2 regions of the Cobetia sp. MB87 genome follow, and region 2 is predicted to be linked to the other one. Evidence: predicted binding sites of a transcription regulator. Region 2 holds the regulator's gene; the other holds the start of a gene.
What was found. Region 2 encodes sigma-54, which starts transcription at its own class of promoters, with help from an activator protein. Its sites were predicted from a motif close to TGGCACNNNNNTTGCTNT; they were not measured.
Positions count from the first base shown of each region.

Region 1 (10,113 bases), on a different contig from region 2:
CTGAGCCACGCAGCGTGACGCGACAGGACCAGCAGGCGCAGGCCTCGAGGTCATCTGCAAGGATGACCGTGTCGAGACATCAGGGCCGCGCGTCTTCCTCGCCCGGCAGGAAACTGGGCTCCTGGGCGAGACGGTCGATCTCGGCGCGGAACTCATCAAGATCCTGGAAGCGACGATAGACCGAAGCGAAGCGGATATAGGCGACCTGATCCAGCCGCTTGAGCTGCTGCATGACCTCATCACCGATGCGCCGCGCCTCGATCTCACGCTCGCCCGTGGCGCGCAGACGCTGACGAATGCGCTCCACCGCGGCCTCGATCAGCTCGGAGGATACCGGGCGCTTTTCCAGCGCGCGCAGCATGCCGGCCCGCAGCTTGTGTTCATCGAAGCTCTCACGTGAGCCGTCACCCTTGACCACGCGCGGCATGACCAGCTCCGCCGTTTCGTAGGTCGTGAAACGCTCACCGCAGGCCGCGCACTGGCGCCGACGCCGCACCTGGTCACCCTCGACCACCAGTCGGGAATCCGTGACCTTGGTTTCATGAGTTCCACAGAAGGGACAGTGCATGTTGGAGAGCCTGCTTGGGTGCGAGGTGGCTGCGACCCCGCGCGAAGCACAGCGAGGAAGTGGCGCAGCGCAGCCGAATGACAGCGAATGGCGGGTATTGTAACCGTTAAGGCCCCGCCACGGGAGCCTATGTCAGCCTCGACCTATCTGAACTAGCCTTGGGGAGCGACCAAAGGGGCGACAGGAGTTTCCTGCATCGTCGCCCGAGGTGGCCAGCGCGCGGCGAAAGCATCAATCAACCTGCCCGGCAGGCTTGAAATCCCCGCGCGATAACCGAAAGATGATATCAGGGTGCAGCGCCTCACAAGGGCGCTTGCCCGAGCCGTGAAACCCTTTCACGACTGGCGGCGGATGATCTCTGCCGCGAGATTGATCACGATGACGCAAGGAGCTGCGACATGGGAATCATTGCATGGATCATATTCGGTCTTGTTGCCGGCATCATCGCCAAGGTGATCGTGCCCGGCAAGGACCCGGGCGGCATCATCGTCACCAGCATCATCGGCATCCTGGGTGCCGTGGTCGGTGGCTGGGTCGGCACCCTGATGGGCTTCGGTGAAGTGACGGGATTCAATCTGGCCAGCTTTGTCATCGCCGTGCTCGGCGCCGTCATTCTGCTGATTCTGTATCGCGTGCTACGCAAGTAAAGCATGTCATGAAGCGCAGTGGCGTCAGCTGGCTTCGGGCCACATGACGCCAGACAGGACGGCCAGCCGGCACATGCGGGCTGGCCGTCCTGCCTTGCAGGCTTGTCGAATCTGGCCCGAGGCGTGCATGACTCAGGGTCAAAGGCGTCAGACCGTCACCCACGAGCGTCGCTGAGCGATGCACGATTCAGGAATGTCACTCGGCTGCCGCCAGTCGACTTCATCTGATGCGCGCCCTCCTGCCTTGCCATCGGCCCCGCAGGATTGCACCGGCGGGCTTCACGAAGATCACCCGCGACATGCTCTGCCCATTGCGTCTCACGAGGCAGAGCCTGAACGCTTTTGCTGCCATGAGGATTGCCCATGTCCGATACGTCATCTCCCGATCACTCGACATCCACTGCCTCCGGCCCTGCGCCGAGCGAGGGCAACGCCAGGCCACGCACCAGAGTTTCTCTCTCCAGACGCCTCTCGCAGACTGATTTCCAGGCGCACGCCACACGTCTGCTCGCCGAGATCTATCCACAGCGTCATGAGGAAGTTCTCAGACGCCTTGAGACGGTGCTGGATTTCCATCGCACGCGCCTCAACCCTCGCGTGCCGGAAGGCGAGCCGCTCTGGAGCGAGCGCGACCAGTGGCTGATCACCTACGGCGACAGCCTGCAGCAGGAAGGCGAGGCGCCACTGGCGACCCTGCACGACTTCCTCGCCAGCCGACTGGACGACAGCCTGTCAGGTGTCCACGTGCTGCCCTTCTTTCCCTGGAGCAGCGATGACGGCTTCAGCGTCATCCACTATCGCGAGGTCAATCCTGTCCTCGGCGACTGGCAGGACATCCGGCGCCTGAGCGAGCAACGCGACCTGATGGCAGACCTGGTCATCAATCACTGCTCGCGCGAGTCACTGTGGTTCGCCGATTATCTGGCCGGTGTGCAGCCCGGCCGCGACTACTTCATCGAGATGGACCCCGACACCGATGTCTCCGAGGTCGTGCGCCCACGTCCGTCTGCCCTGCTCACGCCGGTGCATACCCGCCGCGGCCTGCGCCATCTTTGGGCAACCTTCTCCGATGACCAGATCGACCTGAACTTCGCCAATCCCGATGTGCTGCTCGAATTCATCGGCATCCTGCTCTACTACCTCGAGCAGGGCGCGGGCATCATTCGCCTCGATGCGGTGGCCTTCCTGTGGAAACGCCAGGGCACCTCCTGCATCCACCTGCCGGAGACACATGCCGTGGTCCGTCTGCTGCGCGCCATCGTCGACCACCTGGCGCCGGGCAGTCTGTTGATCACCGAGACCAACGTGCCCCACGCCGAGAACATGTCCTACTTCGGACTCGATCGTCTGTCACGACACGACCTCACCGCCATCGAAGGCAGCGCCCAGGCCGATGAAGCTCACCTGATCTATCAGTTCACGCTGCCGCCGCTGACCCTGCACACCCTGACCTCCGGCGATGCCAGTGCCCTGACCGAGTGGGCCACCAGCCTGCCGTCGTTGCCGTCCGGCTGCAGCTACTTCAACTTCACCGCCAGTCACGACGGCATCGGCGTGCGCGCGCTGGAAGGCCTGCTGCCCGATCACGAGCGCGACACCCTGGTGCGGCTGGTGCATGACTTCGGTGGCTACGTCAGCATGCGTGCCAACCCGGGCCGCGCCGACACTCCCTATGAGCTCAACATCAGCTACTTCGATGCACTCAAGGGCACGCGGCGCGGCCAGGACCCGTGGCAGATCGAGCGTTTCATCGCCAGTCAGACCCTGATGCTGAGCCTGCAGGGCATCCCGGGGCTGTATATCCATTCGCTGACCGCGACCCCCAATCACCAGGAAGGCGTCGAACGCGATGGCCATCTGCGCGCCATCAACCGCCGCAAGTGGCAGCGTGATGAACTGGAAGCGCTGCTGGCCAGCCCCAACACCGCGACCCATGAGGTCTTCCACGCCCTCAAACGCCGCATGGCACTGCGCCGCAACGAACCCTGCTTCCACCCCGATGCCGATCAGAATGTCTTCGATGTTGGCCCGGACTTCTTCGTCTTCGAGCGCGTCACCCATGAAGGGCGCCGTCTGCTGTTCGCCCTCAATGTCACCGATCAGCCGCGGGTACTGCCACTGCCGGAAAGCTGGCAAGGCGTCGCGCTGACCGACCACCTGTGCCACGACAAGGCCTATGACCCCACCATGGCACGCCGTCCCTATCAGGCGGCCTGGCTGATGGAGCAAGCAGTACGCCCGCCGGCCATCGAGGTCGTCTGACGCCCGCGCTTTCTCCTTCCGCCCACGACAACGGGGCTGCCAGTGGCAGCCCCGTTGTCGTGGGTCTTGCTGTTTCCCGCCGCGAGCGTTACTGGTTGTCCAGTTCCACCGCTTCGTGCATGCGCTCGAGCAGGTCCGGCACGGCTGACTGCACCCGGTTCCAGCTGGGAATGAAGGGCTTGTCGCGCGGGTTGTCGAGGAAGGCGCTGCCGGCATCCATGATGTTGGAGGCGAACAGCTCCACCGCCGCTTCCTCGCTGTGGCGGTCCACCGTCAGGCCATTCATGACGGCGTCGTTGTAGTAGGTCTCGATCAGATCCAGCGCGATACGATAGTAAGTGGCCTTGATGGTGCGGAAGGTCTCGCCGTGCATCTCGACGCCCAGCGTGGCCAGCTTGCGATACATGGCCTTGGCGATATCCAGACTCATGCGATTCAAGCCGCCCAGCGCATCTTCCTCTGACAGCGGCTGATGCTTGTGATCATAGGCATCGGCGATGTCCACCTGACACAGGCGCTTGGTGGAATAGTTGCGATGCACTTCGGACAGCACACCAATCTCCAGCCCCCAGTCGCTGGGGATGCGAATGTCCGCCAGCACGTCGGTGCGCATCGAGAACTCGCCGGACAGCGGATAACGATAGCTATCGAGATAATCCAGATACGGCAGCGGGCCATAGACCTTCTTGAGCGCACGGATCAACGGCGTGACCATCAGGCGTGCCACGCGGCCATTGAGCTTGCCCTGGGCGATGCGCGAGTAATACCCCTTGCAGAATTCGTAGTTGAACTGCGGATGGGCGACCGGGTAGATCAGACGCGCCAGCAAGCCGCGATCATAGGTGACGATATCGCAGTCATGCAGTGCCACTGCCTCGGCAATGCCTGATGACTGCACGTAGCCGGAGCAGTACCAGACGTTGCGCCCCTTGCCGGCCTCCATCGGCGCCAGACCATGCTCGGTCAGCTCTTCATCCAGTGCACGCAGACGTGGCCCATCGTTCCACAGGATGCGGTGATGCTGCGGCAGATGTGAGAAGAACTCCTTGGCATGCTCGAACTGGTCGCGGTCGGCGCGGTCCAGCCCGATCACGATCTCGCTGAGATACGGCACCTGCGCCAGCTCCTCGACGATATGCTTGAGTGCAGGGCCTTCCAGTTCGGAATACAGCGACGGCAGAATCAGGCTCATCGGTCGCTTGCGGGAGAAGCGCATCAGGTCCGCTTCGAGATCTTCCACCGGACGATCGGTCAGGTTATGGAAGTTGGTGATGATGCCATTCTGGTAAAAATCGCTCATGTCAGCTCCTTGTCATGCCGAAGACACGCATCAGGCAGGCGTCAGGCGCCCAGACCTCTGGATGTCCATTCTTCCGGCTGGCCATTGGCCAGCCAGTGACGCAATCCCTCGACCCATCCCTGCGGTCCGGGGAGATTGGCGCGAAAACAGCGGCGTTCATCCGCCAGTATCGGATAATCGGCAAGCTCCCGATCACGCTGCGAGGTATCCCCGATGCCGGGAATCAGCACAGCGTTGTCGACGGCGGCCAGCAGTGGCAGGTCATTGGCGCCATCACCGAAGCCCAGCGTCCAGGGGCGCACCCGCTCACAGAGCCGGTAGCGGGCGATCAGATAGCGCGCTGCCACGCCCTTGTCGCTGTCCCCGGTCACATGATGAAAGCGCCCACCACGTGTCAGCTTGAGGCCATGGCTGGCCAGACGCGTGCGGAATTCCTCGAGACGCTCCGGCGCGTCGCGCCACACCAGCGGTTCACTGGCATCACGCTCACCCGCCAGCGCCGCATCCGCCTCCCCCAACCCCGTCAGCTCGCTGATTCTTGCCACCGACATCGAGGCGAAGCCCTCGAAGGCAAATTCTCCGCTCAGCTTCTCAAGTACCGCGAGAATCCTGTCGCGGGGCATGGCCACCGCGATACGACACAGACCGTGCGCATCCGGGGCGCTGGCCTCCTCCAGTGGATAGGCACTCAGCCAGGAGGCCGGCAGCGCCACGACGCCGCCGTTCTCGGCGATCCACGGCTGACCCGCCAGCCCCAGAGAGTCCATCAGTGGCGTGAGTTCGGCCGCGGTCTTGGAAGTGTTGGGGACGATCCAGGCACCGCGCGCGCGCAGGCGGGTCAGCCAGCTGCGCGCCGGGCCCGGCGAGTAATCATGGTGATCCAGCAGCGAGCCATCCAGATCGGTCAGCAACAACAGCGGTGCTTGAGTCTCTGACATGTGAACTCTCCTCATGAAGTGCTGCAGCGTGTCGGGGGTCACCTCGACAGGATCTCGTGGCACCGGACAGGCATTGCAAGAGCATTGCAGGGAATGTGCCAAGATGGTGCAGAAGCCATGACAGCCTGACCCCTCTCACCGTGACCGTGTTTGTATGCCCGTTCACTTGCACCATAAAAGAGCACAAAGCCTGCCTTGCATGATGCCTCGCCACACGACGGCGCAAATCTTTCGTCACCAACGACGACGCCCTCGCAGATGCGAGGGCGTCGAGTCTTGGGCAAGCGGGCAACGTCTGTAGAGCCTAGACCAGCCACAGCGACAGTTGCGGCCACAGCAGCAACATCGCCAGCACACACAGCTGGATGGCGATGAACGGCAGCAGCGAGACGAAGATATCCTTGAGACTGATGCCTTCCGGTGCCACGCCTTTCAGATAGAAGGCGGCAGGCCCGAAGGGGGGCGACAGGAAGGACACCTGCATGTTGACCGCGAACAGCACGCCGAACCATACCGGGTCGTAGCCAAGCTGCACGATGATCGGCACGAAGATCGGCAGGGTCAGCATCGCGATGCCGATCCAGTCGAGGAACAGCCCCAGCAGCAGCAGGATCGCCATCATCACCATGATGATCGCCAGCGGCGGGATATCCAGGCCGAGAATCATGCTCGACACGAAGCGGTTGCCGCCCATCAGGTTGTAGACCCCGACCAGCGCCGCCGCGCCGATACCGATCCAGATGATCATGCCGCAGGTGTTCATGGTCTGGGACAGCGCACGCTGCATCAGGGTGATGGAGAACTCGCCGCGCAGCATCACCGCCACCAGCACGCCGAAGCTGCCCATCGCCGCGGCTTCGGTCACCGAGGCCACGCCACCGTAGATGGAGCCCAGCACCAGCCCCGCGATGACCGCCGGTACGCCGATGGCCTTGAGCAGCTCACGCTTGCTCTGGAAGCTGGCACGCCGCTCCTCCTCGGGCATCACCGGCCCTAGCGAAGGGTTGCGCAGACAGCGGATCAGCACGTAGATGATGTAGCTTGCCATCAGCACGATGGCCGGGGTGATCGCCGCGGTGAACAGGTCCGCGATCGACTGGTTGGCGATCAGGCCATAGATGATCAGCACGATGGAGGGCGGCATCATGGTGCCCAGCGAGCCCCCGGCACACACCACACCGATGGCGATGTGCTTGTCATAGCCGAGCCTGAGCATCTGCGGCAGGGCCAGAATCCCCAGCAGCACGATCTCACCGCCGATGATGCCGGACATCGCGGCGAGGAAGAACGCCACCACGATGGTCTGGATCGCCACGCCGCCTGGCAGGCGCCCTGCCATCACGCGCATGGCATTGAACAGGTCCTTGGCGATCCCCGAGCGATCCAGCAGCGAGGCCATCAACACGAACATCGGCACCGCCACCAGCGAATACTCGGTGACGAAGCCATAGACACGACTGGTGACCAGCGGCAGCGCCATCGGGCCGAACCAGCCGAAGGTGTAGGCCAATGCCACCAGCCCGGTGACGAAGGCCAGCGGCAATCCCGTGACCAGCAGCGCGAAGATGCCGCCGACCAGCAGCATCGTAGCCGTTGCGATATCCATCAGCGCGGCTCCTTGTGGTCAGCTGCGGCGTCGGAAGCGCCACGCGTCTCAGTGCCGCCCTCAGGCGGGCGGGACGAGAAGAAGGTCTGGTAGAGATGCCACAGCGCCTGCAAGGTCATCACCGCCAGCGCGAACAGGATCACGCCCTTGGTCAGCGCCGGAAACGGCGGATTCCATGAGGTGCCGGAGCGCTCCAGCTGCCACTCGCCCAGCGGACTGTGCGAGGCACGCCAGAACATGACCCAGCCTGCGTAACTCATCGCCAGACAGAAGACGAACGTCATCACGTCATTGAAGCAGTCCAGCACGTAGCGAAAGCGCGTGCCGACCAGGTCGTAGAGCACACGCACGCGAATGTGGCGATTGTTGGCCAGTGCCGCCGGACCACCCAGCGCGAAGCTGGTCGCGACCAGGAAGATCACCGTCTCATGCACCCAGGAGGTCGGCGAATCGAGGCCATAGCGCATCACTACCTCGAACACGCTGATCGCCATCGCCAACAACACCAGCCACGCCGCGGAGCGCGTGCCCTTGCCGACCAGGCGGTCCAGCGGCGTGCGCGTGCCCAGATTCGGGTCGTGGTCATCCGACGCCTCGGGTAGCCCCGGCGACGCCACATCATGTTCTGCCATATCGAATTCCTTGCTGACTCGCTGCCTCAAGGAGAATCGGCGCGCCCAGTGAGCACGCCGACCTTGATCTCCCGCGTCTTTATCGTTCTGCCACCCCGTGGCTGACAGAGTGGCTATCCGCGTGGCTAGCTGACTGGCGCCACGCGGCAACTGGCGCCCATCCCGCGCGCAAGCCGGCTCACATCAGGTTGCGGTCGGTCAGGAAGGTGACCACGGACTCGTAGACCTTGCCGGTCAGCTCGTTCTTCTCGGCCCATACCTTCCACTCCTGCTGGGCGATGCGACGGAACTTGGCGCGTTCTTCCGGCGCCATGTCGATCACCTCGATATCCGGATTGGCTCGCGCCGCGCTCACCGCCTTGAGGTCACGGGCCTTGAGAGTGAAGACCATGTCGTAGGCCATCGAGTCAGTCGCAGTCTCCATGATCGCCTTCAGATCCGCCGGCAGGCCGTCCCAGATGCCCTTGTTCATCGACACCGCCACCATCGGCAACGAGTGGAAGCCCGGGTAGGACGGATACTTGGCGAAGCTGTGCAGGCCCTGGTCATCATTGGTGGCGAAGACGGTGTAATCCGCCGCGTCGATCACGCCCTTCTCCAGGCCGGTGTAGACCTCGGAGCCCGGCAGGTTGACGGGCGCCGCGCCGGCCTTCTGGAAGATGTTGTAGACCATGCCTTCCGGGGCACGCACCTTGAGGCCCTTGAGGTCATCGACGGTACGCACCGGCTTCTTGGAGACGAAGGACTCAAGCCCGGTGGCGCCCGCGCCGATCAGATGCACGCCGTAGGGCTCGACCAGCTCGTTGTAGAGCGCTTCACCGCCGCCGTGCTGCATGTATTCGAGATATTCCAGCGGGTCACCCCAGGCACCTACCAGGTTGCCCAGCATGCCGAAGGCCGGATTCTGGCCCGAGAAGTAGGACGGGTCCGTCAGGTGGCCCTGCAGGATGCCGGCGCTGACGGCGTCCAGCGTCTGGTTGGCCTGCACCACGGCATTGACCGGCAGGATCTCGATGGCGATGCGGCCATCCGACATGGTCTTGATGTTCTCGGCCCAGGCCTTCTTGACCTCGAACTGCGGCTCACCGGCCGTCTCGGAGGTCTGGAAGGTCCATTCGTACTCGGCGGCCCAGCTCGGTGTGGCGACCAGCGCGGCGCCCACGGCGGTGGACAGGGCCAGCGCCTTGAGCGTGACACGGGCGGGTGCGGCAGTGGTGAGCGGCGAGGTAGTGGAACGCGGCATGGTGAAACTCCTGACTTGTTGTTATGACGTGTTATGACGTTCTGTGGACAATGGAAGACGTGCAGGCACTTCTCGGCGTGGCGAACGCCACGAGGTGCCGTTCACTCGCTTGATAGCGGTGCAGACAGACTGGGCAGCTGGCCGAAGCGGCGCAGCAGCTCCAGCGGTTCCTGGGCGCGCCCGGCGGGATGACTGCCTTCAGAGGCCACAGGCATGGCAAGCCCGAGGTCCTGGCCGGTGCGGTCCAGTACATGCAGGGTCGCGGCGTGGGCGGCATCGGGCTGGCGTAGACGGATCGCCTCCATCACTGCGCGATGGCGGCCGAGGCTGTCACCCAGCTCCGAGGCATTGTGATTGGAAGTCGCCACCAGCAGGCTGATCGACGGCTTGAGCACATGGCCAAGCTGCGCCCAGATGACATTGTGGGTCGCGGCGAAGATGGCGTCATGGAAGGCGATATCGGCACGGTCGAACTCCTCCATGGCGCTGCCGCCATGCACCGCTGCAGCCATGCCGTCGTAGGCCTGCTCGATGGCGGACAGGTCCTGGGCGGTGGCCTCGGTGGCCGCCAGGGCGGCGACGAAGGGTTCGATGGAGATGCGGAAGGCGTAGATGTCCCGCGCCAGCTGCGGATGTGGCATCGCGTAGCGCGTCATCCAGCCGGTGACACGCGGATCGAGCAGATGCCACTCGCTGAGAGGATTGACGCGGGTGCCCTGGCCGGTGGTGCGGGTGAGAATCCCGGCATTGACCAGGCTCTGGATCGCAGTGCGCACGGTGGCGCGGCTCTGGGCGTGCTGATCACACAGGTCCAGCTCACGAGGAATCAGGCTGCCCGGCGGGTAGCGATTCTCGAAGATGGCCTGCGCCAGCCATTCGGCGACATCGACACGCGCGGTCGAGGTGTCGCCGGCGTT
Region 1 is NZ_VFBC01000005.1:248,432-258,544, forward strand. It holds gene nrdR (transcriptional regulator NrdR) at 80-568, opposite strand; gene CDPAHKCJ_RS04415 (GlsB/YeaQ/YmgE family stress response membrane protein) at 967-1,215, shown strand; gene CDPAHKCJ_RS04420 (sugar phosphorylase) at 1,579-3,477, shown strand; gene CDPAHKCJ_RS04425 (glycosyl transferase) at 3,566-4,777, opposite strand; gene CDPAHKCJ_RS04430 (HAD-IIB family hydrolase) at 4,819-5,715, opposite strand; gene CDPAHKCJ_RS04435 (TRAP transporter large permease subunit) at 6,020-7,321, opposite strand; gene CDPAHKCJ_RS04440 (TRAP transporter small permease) at 7,321-7,953, opposite strand; gene CDPAHKCJ_RS04445 (TRAP transporter substrate-binding protein) at 8,132-9,196, opposite strand; gene CDPAHKCJ_RS04450 (FCD domain-containing protein) at 9,298-10,113, opposite strand, start outside.
Region 1: the regulator sigma-54 is predicted to act here: its motif matches at 5,799-5,816, upstream of CDPAHKCJ_RS04430 (HAD-IIB family hydrolase).

Region 2 (10,113 bases):
CAGCAAGATCGCCGCCACCCTGGCCAGCACCGGCACCCCGGCCTTCTTCGTCCATCCCGGGGAAGCCAGCCATGGCGACCTGGGCATGATCACGCCGGCCGATGTGGTGCTGGCGCTGTCCAACTCCGGAGAGACCGCCGAAGTCACTGCGCTGCTGCCGCTCTTGAAGCGCATGGGCACCCCGCTGGTCTCGATGACCGGCAAACCCGGCTCGACCCTGGCGCGTGACGCCGAGGCCCACCTGGACACCAGCGTCGCCCAGGAAGCCTGCCCGCTGAATCTGGCACCCACTGCCTCGACCACCGCCGCGCTGGTGATGGGCGATGCCCTGGCGGTGGCACTGCTGGAGGCCCGTGGCTTCACTGCCGAGGAATTCGCGCTTTCCCATCCGGGCGGCAGCCTGGGCCGACGCCTGCTGCTGCGCGTGCAGGATGTCATGCATCAGGGCGATGCCCTGCCGCGCGTGGCGCTCGGTAGCCCGCTGCGCGATGCGCTGCTCGAGATCACGCGTCAGGGAATGGGCTTCACCTGCGTGATCGATGATGATGACCATCTTGTCGGTGTCTATACCGATGGTGACCTGCGCCGCACCCTCGACCAGCACGGCGATCTGCGGGCGCTGAAGGTCGATGATGTCATGACCCGCGGCGGCAAGACCGTGCGCGCCAGCATGCTGGCCGCCGAAGCGGTGCGCATCATGGAAGAAAACCGCATCAGCGTTCTGGTAGTCTGTGACGAGGATGAGCACCCCATCGGAGCCATCCATATGCACGGCCTGCTGGCCAGCGGCGTGATCTGAACTCCCGCGGGCGTTCGCTGTCTCTGTTCGACGGCAGATCGTCCCGGCAGCAGACGCTACCGCTCAACGCCCATCAGCGCCGTTCACAGGACAGCGTCAAGCATGCACGGAGTGCGAGGAGAAAGACCATGAGCGACACGAATTCCCTGAGCGACGAATATCCGCAGGACATCATCGACCGCGCACGCCGCGTGCGTCTGCTGGCGCTGGATGTGGATGGCGTGCTCACCGACAACCGCCTGCACTACGATGCCAACGGCGTGGAGACCAAGTCCTTTCACGTCCAGGATGGCCATGGCCTCAAGCTGGTGCTGCGCAGTGGCGTTCGCGTCGCGCTGATTACCGGCCGCAGCTCGCCTATGGTCGAGCGTCGCGCCAAGGAGCTGGGCATTCAGGATGTCATCCAGGGCCGCGAAGACAAGCTGGTCGCGCTGACCGACCTGTGCCGCGAGCACGGGATCGAGCTGGAAGACGTCGCCTATTGTGGCGATGACCTGCCGGACCGCGAGGCCATTCGTCGTGTCGGTCTCGGCGTCAGCGTGCCCAACGCCATGGCTTACGTGATGAGCGAAGCCAACTGGGTCACCTCACGCCAGGGCGGCGATGGCGCCGTGCGCGAGCTCTGTGATCTGCTGCTCAAGGCACAGGGCCACTGGGCCTCGGTGCTGGATACCTACCTGCAGGAGTCGCGTCCCTGATGTTACGTCTGCCCCGCCCTTCTCCGCGTCTCTGGCTGATGCTGCTGTTGCTGCTCGTCGGTGGCGTGCTGGCGCTGATCGAGCAGCGCAACAGCCTGGAATCGACCGTCAATGTCGAGGTCGACAGCAGTGAGCCGGATTACTATCTCGACGGGGCAGACATGACACGCTTCGATGCGCGCGGTGTGGCGATCCAATCCATGTCATCACCGCATATCGAGCACACGCCAGGCGATGACGTGACCCGGGCGCAGACCCCGAAGATTCGCACCAACGACAGTGAAGACCGCCGCTGGTATGCCACGGGTGACAGTGGCGTGCTGAGCGCCGGCGGCGACACCTTCACCCTCGAGGGCAATGCCAGGCTGCGCCAGCCCGATGACCGCTGGACCCTCGATACCGATGTCCTGCACTACAGCCGTGATCAGAACCGCGCCTGGAGTGACGTGCCGGTCGTGATCACCCAGAATGGCCAGCATGTCGAGAGCGACAGCTTCAGCGCCGACCTCTCCCAGGATGCCGCCGTGCTGCAGGGCCGCGTTCGCAGCGTTCTGCAACCCGGCAAGGGCCAGAGCGAAGCCAGCAAGGAAGCCGAGCGCATCGACTCGGGCGCCGACAGCACCACCACCGAGGATGGGCGCGTCAACAGCACCTTCGAGGCAGCGCCTGCCAGCGATGAATGAACCTGCCGGGCTGGCGGCCTTCGCGCCATGACCCGCGCCGCAATACCTTATTCTCTGCCGCTCGATGGCATCATTGCTCGGGCGGCGACCCCGTCATGCCAAGGAGCCACCATGACTTCCACGACTCGCAAGCCCTTGACGGCCTGTCGCCAGACCCTCAACAGCGGTGTCATGGCGCTCTGCCTGGCACTGGGCATGTCCACCTTCGCCCCGGCCGCCATGGCGCTGGACAGCGATGCCAGCCAGCCGATCAACATCGCCGCGGATGCCCTGTCTCTCGACGACAAGGCCGGTACCGCCACCTACACCGGTCAGGTGGAGATGCGCCAGGGCAGCATGAAACTCGATGCCAGCCGCGTCGATATCAGCCGCGCCGGTAGCGGCGAGATCTCGCTGGTCAAGGCCACCGGCAAGCGTGCCTACCTGGAACAGCAACCCGCGCCCGACGAGAAGCTGGTCAAGGGCTGGGCCGACACCATCCGCTACCATGCACTGGAGCGTCGCGTGGAGCTGGTCGGCAATGCGCGGCTCGAAAAAGGCGATGATACCTTCGAAGGCGGCTACGTGGAGTACTTCCTCGACAAGCGCCAGGTGAACGCCAACAACAGCAAGACGGCACAGCAGACCGAAGGCGGTCGCGTGCACATGACTCTGACGCCGCGTGGCGCCAATGCCAGCAAGGAAAACTGAGTCATGACTGCTACTCCGCGTACGCTGAGCGCTCGCCATCTGGCCAAGGCCTACAAGGGCCGCAAGGTGGTCAAGGACATCTCGCTGGAGATCCGCCAGGGCGACATCGTCGGCCTGCTGGGCCCCAACGGCGCCGGCAAGACGACCTCGTTCTACATGATCGTCGGGCTGGTGCGCGCCGATGCCGGCAACGTCTCCATCGATGACAAGGACCTCTCCGCTGCCGCCATGCATCAGCGTGCACGCGCCGGCATCGGCTATCTGCCGCAGGAGGCATCGATCTTCCGCAAGCTGTCGGTGGCCGACAACATCATGGCGATTCTGGAGACCCGCAAGGACCTGGATCGCAATGGCCGCAAGGCACGCCTTGAAGAGTTGCTCGAGGAATTCAGCATCACGCACATCCGCGCCAGCGCCGGCATGAGCCTGTCCGGCGGGGAGCGTCGACGGGTCGAGATCGCCCGGGCACTGGCCACCGAGCCGGACTTCGTGCTGCTCGATGAGCCCTTTGCCGGCGTCGACCCCATCTCGGTGGGCGAGATCAAGAGCATCGTGCGCCAACTGCGCGATCGTGGCATCGGCGTGCTGATCACCGACCACAACGTGCGCGAGACACTCGATATCTGCGATACCGCCTATATCGTCGGCGATGGCCAGATCATCGCCCACGGTGACGCGGACTCCATCCTGGCCAACCAGCAGGTGCGCGACGTCTACCTGGGCCACGAGTTCAAGCTCTAGGGTCAGCAGATACGCTGAGCCCCACCGGAGGCGAAAGCTTCAAAAGCCGCTGCGTGATTTTATCGCGTAGCGGCTTTTTCATGTCTGACATCAGACGCATGCATGACGTCCATACCACCTTGGTGGAAACATGGCATGCAAGTTGCTTGAATATTCACGGCAACCACTTGTCAGTGCCCCGAGTCACGGTATAGCGTAGTAAGCACGTTCCTTTGCCGTGAATTGACTGACTCCATGAAACCCACCCTGCAACTCCGCCTCGGCACCTCGCTGACCATGACGCCGCAGCTTCAGCAAGCGATCCAGCTGCTGCAGCTGTCGACGCTCGACCTGCGTCAGGAGATTCAGCAAGCCCTCGAGTCCAACCCCATGTTGGAGCTCGACGAGGACTACGAGTCGCTGGATGTCGTCGAGACACAGGATTCGAGCGAGATCTCCACTGCCGACTCCTCGAGCGAGATTCCCGAGGAATACCCCCTCGACAGTGACTGGTCGGACCTCTACCAGGACCACGCCGGTAGCCTGACCAGCTCCGGCAGTGGCAGCGGGAGCGAAGAAGGGCCGGACTTCGATCGCAATACCAGTGTCGAGAGCCTGCAGGACCACCTGCGCTGGCAGCTGGCGATGACCGACCTCGATGGTCGTGAACGCCAGATGGCGGAGAGCCTGATCGATGCCGTCGACGGAGCCGGCTATCTGAGCCTGTCACTCGACGAGCTGGTCGATGGCCTGCGTGGCCAGGGCCTGCCCGGCCTCAAGGCCTCCGAGCTCGAGCAGGTATTGCTGCGTCTGCAGCAATTCGACCCGACCGGCGTCTTCGCCCGTGATCTGCGCGAGTGTCTGCTGCTGCAACTGGCACTGTTACCGGATGACCTGCCGCTGCTGGCGCAGGCGCGACGCCTGGTACGTCAATTCCTCGAGGCTCTGGGCAACGATGACCGCAAGCTGCTCAAGCGCCGCCTGAGCCTTGACGATGACGAGCTGGATCACGTCATCCGCCTGGTGCGCGCGCTCGATCCGCGTCCGGCATCCGCCTGGGGCGAGCCCGCCAGCGATTACGTGATCCCTGATCTGCTGGTGCGCCATACCCGCCATGGCTGGCAGGTCGAGCTCAACCCGGAAGCGCTGCCCAAGCTGCGCATCCAACCGGAATACGCCGCGCTGATCAAGCGTGCCGACAAGTCCGCCGACAACACCTTCCTCAAGGACAACCTGCAGGAAGCGCGCTGGCTGATGAAGAGCCTGTCATCGCGCAATGACACCCTGCTCAAGGTCGGCCGCGAGATCATGGCGCGTCAGATCGACTTCCTCGAGCAAGGCGAGGAAGGCATGAAGCCGCTGATTCTGGCCAACATCGCCGAAGTGGTCGAGATGCACGAATCGACCATCTCGCGGGTCACGACCCAGAAGTATATCCACACCCCGCGCGGCGTCTTCGAGCTCAAGTTCTTCTTCTCGAGCCAGGTCGGTGGCAGTGGCAGTGGCGACGCCCACTCAAGCACCGCCATTCGTGCCCGTATCCGCAAGCTGATCGCGGAAGAGCCGGCCCGCAAGCCTCTCTCCGACTCTCGACTGGTCGATCTGCTCGCCAGCGATGGCATCGAGGTCGCACGCCGTACCGTGGCCAAGTATCGCGAAGCGATGGGCATCCCGTCCTCCAGCGAGCGCAAGCGTCTGGCCTGACGCGTCACCTGCGGCTGCCATGCCCTCACCTCTGCAATGGCAGCCGCCGCCAACTTCAAGCGCTGGATCTTCCGCTCGCCAGCTTCTGACTTCGCGGGTATCGGGCGCCTGTCGCGCGCCCTGTCACCCCGCCAACCGCTCGTCAATGCCCCATCATGGCCAATGACGGAGCACAGGATGATGGCAAAAATCTGCCGCTCCGGTAGTGCCATTCTCCGTCAATCGCATGTTTTTAAAGTCACTTTTGCGCCTGTTGCACGTGGATAACACTTGATGACCTCTCCGACAGGCCGCTTGCTCCACACAATCGAAGCGCCTGAAAGGCGACGTACATGCAGGGATTGGCGACGAAAACCCGCCTTCTTGCGCGTCTTTCACGCACCACCCATCAGACGCTGCCTTGAAGTCCACTCCGTTACCCCTCACTGAGTTGAAGACAAGCACTGAGCCACGATGCAGCGCAGCGTTGATCTTTGCGCAAAGCTTGGGCATTGTCGGTACAGACGCTCACGACATCTGACGCCACTGGCAAGGGTGCGAAAACATCACCAGACGGTGGCCGTCAAGCCTGTTGCAGAGCGTCCGATCAGGGTTTGCTCGTAGTCAAAAAGGGTTACAATTGAATGGCAACCCGCTGGATAAAGGAGCGTGTCCATGCAAGTGAATATCACCGGGCATCATGTGGAACTTACCGATCCTCTCCGCGATTACGTCAACGAGAAGCTCGCTCGCCTCGAACGGCATTACGACAACATCACCAATGTTCAGGTGACACTGTCGATCGAGAAGGAGCGCCAGCAGGCTGCCTGCACCTTGCACGCGGCAGGCGCTGACCTCCACGCCCTGGCAGAAGACCCCAACATGTACGCTGCCATCGACGCGCTCGCCGACAAGCTGGATCGCCAGCTGGTCAAACACAAGGAAAAGTCCCAGGCTCGCTCTCAGGGCACCGGGACCCGTTGACCTTCAGCCATGACACTTGATCAGATCCTTCCCCCCGAGCGCACGCTTTACGGTGTCCCCGGGGGGAGCAAGAAGCGGGTGCTTGAATTCTTCAGCACCTTCATCGCACAGAACATTCCCAGCCTGGATAGCCAGGAAGTCTTCTCGCGCCTGATCGGGCGCGAGAGACTGGGGTCGACCGGCATTGGCCACGGTGTGGCCGTGCCCCATGCACGCAGCCCGCATTGCAAGACGCCAATCGCTGCGTTTCTGAAGCTCGGTGAACCCATCGACTTCGATGCCATCGACGGAGAACCCATCGATCTGCTGTTCGTGCTGCTGGTACCTGAGGAAGCGGATGAGACCCATCTGACGCTGCTCGGGCAGGTCGCGGAATTGCTCAATTCCCCGACCAATCGCTCGGCTCTGCGCCAGGCAGACAGCCAGCGTGCACTCTTTGAGGCATTGACCCAAGCCATCGCCGAATTACCGGCGCGCTGAATGACAGGCCCGGACATCGTCCGGGCTTTCGTCTTGCTGGCCTCCCATCGGCCGACGTACAGCGCACTGATAGCGGGCAGCCTTCTGCCCCACCCCTGCATTCTTTCGACGTTGACCTCGCCCTTGGAGAGCACTTCATGAAGATCGTGATCATCAGCGGCCGCTCCGGCTCCGGGAAGTCCATCGCGCTCCAGGCGCTGGAAGATATTGGCTACTATGCCATCGACAATCTGCCCGGCATGCTGCTGGCGCCACTGGTCGATCAGCTCGAAAAGGACAGCCCGGCGCGCCGGCGCATCGCGGTTTCCATCGATGCCCGCAACCTGCCGGAAGCCTTGACCCGCTTCCCCGAATTGCTCGACAGCGTCCGCCAGAGCGGCATGGACGTCCAGGTCGTCTACCTGACCACCGATTCACGAGTGCTGCTGGAACGCTACTCGGCGACCCGTCGTCGTCACCCTCTGACGCGCGACAACGACCACACCCTGGCCGAGGCCATCGAGATCGAGCAGAAGACGCTCGCCCCCATTCGCCAGAAGGCCGATCTGGTCATTGACTCGACCAACCTGAGCGTGCACGACCTGCGCTCGCGTATCACCGAACAGGTCGCCCAGCACAGCTCCCGCCACCTGACGCTGACCTTTGAATCCTTCGGCTTCAAGCATGGTGTACCGACCGACGCCGACATGGTGTTCGATGCCCGCTGCCTGCCCAACCCGTACTGGGACATCAACCTGCGCGGCGATACCGGTCGCGATGACAGCGTGGCGGAATTCCTGCAGCGCTACCCCACCGTCCAGGCGATGCATGACGATATCGCCGGCTGGCTGGAACGCTGGTTGCCCGCCTATCAGGACAGCAATCGCAGCTACCTGACGGTGTCCGTGGGCTGCACCGGCGGCCAGCATCGCAGCGTCTACCTGTGCGAGCAGCTGGCGAGCTACTTCGCCGAGCGCCTGCCTGAGGTGCGTCTGCGTCACCGCGAGCTGGGCATTCATACCGCGCTGAGCAACGCGGGTGAGGCAAGTGACGGCGAGACGGCCGAGCCAAGCCATGTATCTGCCAGCGCACAGGACAGTCAGAAGAGCGATCAACAAGATCGTCAGCAGGAGCACCGCGATGGCCTCTCGTGAGCTGACATTGACCAACCGTCGCGGTCTGCATGCCCGCGCAGCCACCAAGCTGGTCAATTGCTGTGCGCCCTATTCCGCAACGGTGATGGTCAGCCATGGCGAGCGACGCGCCAATGCGGCCAATGTGATGGCATTGCTGATGCTGGCCGCACCCTGCGGCACCACGCTGCTGATCGATGTCGAGGGCGAACAGGCCGATGAGGCGATGCTGGCCATCGAAGCGCTGTTCGAGGCGCGCTTCGAGGAAGACGAGTAACCGCCACTGACAGGGCTGTACATCAGTGCTGTATATCAGGGCTGTGTGTCAGCGCTGCATTGCGATCAGCTCGTCGGGCTCTCGCCTCTTTCGCCCTTTGCACTCCACCTTCCTTTCGGTCAGCTCCCCTTTGGCAAGCCCTCTATGGCCAGCCCCCTATGGCAATCCCCCTGGGCGACAGCCATCACTGCTTGCGCGAGACTTCTCGCGACGATTCTTGTATCCGTCCTCACACCTATCCCTGCACCTATCCTTGCGCCTGACAGCCAGGCAACGCTGCTTTTGCGCCAGTGAGGGGACGTGGATTGTCCTTTTGATAAGAAACACTGTTTTCTTTTGTCGACGCGCCCCCCTGGGCCAATGGTAGAATCAGTGCTGACCTTCATGTCGACAGGGGAAGCCGACAGATGAGCAAGACGTCTCGTAAACTCAAGCCAAGACTTGATCGCCTGTCACAGGCGCTGGAAAGCGGCGAGCTGGAACAGGCAAGACGCATGCTCAATCGCGGCCTCGCGCCAGTGGACGTGGCGCACTTGCTGGAATCCTCGCCCCCCAAGGAGCGTAATCTGCTCTGGGAGCTGGTCGATGCCGAGCTGCAGGGCGATGTCCTTCAATACCTTGGCGAAGACATCCAGACCGACTTCCTCAAGGACATGGACGCCGTTGACGTTCTCGCCGCCACCGAGAACCTGGAACCGGATGATGTCGCCGACATTCTGCAGCGCCTGCCGAATGCGGTGATTCTCGAAGTCCTCGACTCCATGGAGACGCAGGAGCGCCTGCGCGTCGAAACGGTACTGTCCTTCCCGGAGGACACCGCCGGCGGCCTGATGAACACGGACACCATCACCATTCGTCCGGACATCACCCTGGATGTGGTGCTGCGCTACATTCGCCGTCACGAGCGCCTGCCCGACTCCACCGATACCCTGCTGGTCGTCTCACGTCGCGACGAATTCATCGGTGCCCTGCCCATCAATCGCCTGCTGGTCTCGGACCCCGGCGTCACGGTGCGCGAAGTGATGGACACTGACAGCGTGGTGATTCCGGCGCTGATGCCGGAAACCGAAGTCGCCTCGCTGTTCGAGAAGCACGATCTGATCTCGGCGCCCGTGGTCGGCGGCGATGGCAACCTGCTGGGCCGTATCACCATCGATGACGTGGTTGACGTCATCCGTGGCGACGCCGAGCACCAGGTGATGTCGATGGCGGGGATGGATGAGGACGAAGACACCTTCTCTCCCGTGATGCGAACCTCATGGCGCCGCGCCGTCTGGCTCGGCATCAACCTGCTGACCGCCTTCATGGCCTCCGCCGTGATCGGCATGTTCGAAGGCACCATTCAGAAGATCACCGCACTGGCCGTGCTGATGCCCATCGTCGCCAGCATGGGCGGCATCGCAGGCTCTCAGGCACTCACCGTCCTGATTCGTGGTATCGCGCTGGGGCACGTAAAGAGCGGCAACGTGCGCTGGCTACTCAAGCGCGAGGTCATCGTCGCGGGACTCAACGGCCTGTTATGGGCCGTGGTGGTGGCAGGCATCGCCATCGTGTGGTTCGGGGATGTCCAACTGGGAGCCATCATCGGCGCCGCGATCATGATCAACCTGTTGATCGCCGCCGTGACAGGCACGCTGCTGCCGGTGCTGCTCAAGAAACTCAATATCGACCCTGCCCTCTCCGGCAGCGTGATATTGACCACCGTGACCGACGTGATCGGCTTCATGGCCTTCCTGGGGCTGGCAACCTGGCTCTATCTGTAATACGCCCGACGGGGTCCAGTGACTGCTCCAGACACAACACGGCCGCTCCCAAGGGAGCGGCCGTGTTGTGTCTGGACTGTCGCGCAGAGACAGAAGCTTCAGCGATCAGCCTTCCAGCTCATCGTCTTCGCCTTCGGACATGCCGGCGACGGTCATGCCATCGATCAGCCAGCTACCGCTGTGGATACTGCCACGCGTATCGACATCATCACCGACCGCCAGCA
Region 2 is NZ_VFBC01000007.1:124,285-134,397, reverse strand. It holds gene CDPAHKCJ_RS06640 (KpsF/GutQ family sugar-phosphate isomerase) at 1-799, shown strand, start outside; gene CDPAHKCJ_RS06635 (HAD hydrolase family protein) at 928-1,497, shown strand; gene lptC (LPS export ABC transporter periplasmic protein LptC) at 1,497-2,180, shown strand; gene lptA (lipopolysaccharide transport periplasmic protein LptA) at 2,292-2,870, shown strand; gene lptB (LPS export ABC transporter ATP-binding protein) at 2,874-3,611, shown strand; gene CDPAHKCJ_RS06615 (RNA polymerase factor sigma-54) at 3,846-5,294, shown strand; gene raiA (ribosome-associated translation inhibitor RaiA) at 5,949-6,257, shown strand; gene CDPAHKCJ_RS06605 (PTS sugar transporter subunit IIA) at 6,267-6,737, shown strand; gene rapZ (RNase adapter RapZ) at 6,875-7,870, shown strand; gene CDPAHKCJ_RS06595 (HPr family phosphocarrier protein) at 7,857-8,126, shown strand; gene mgtE (magnesium transporter) at 8,534-9,889, shown strand; gene pmbA (metalloprotease PmbA) at 9,995-10,113, opposite strand, start outside.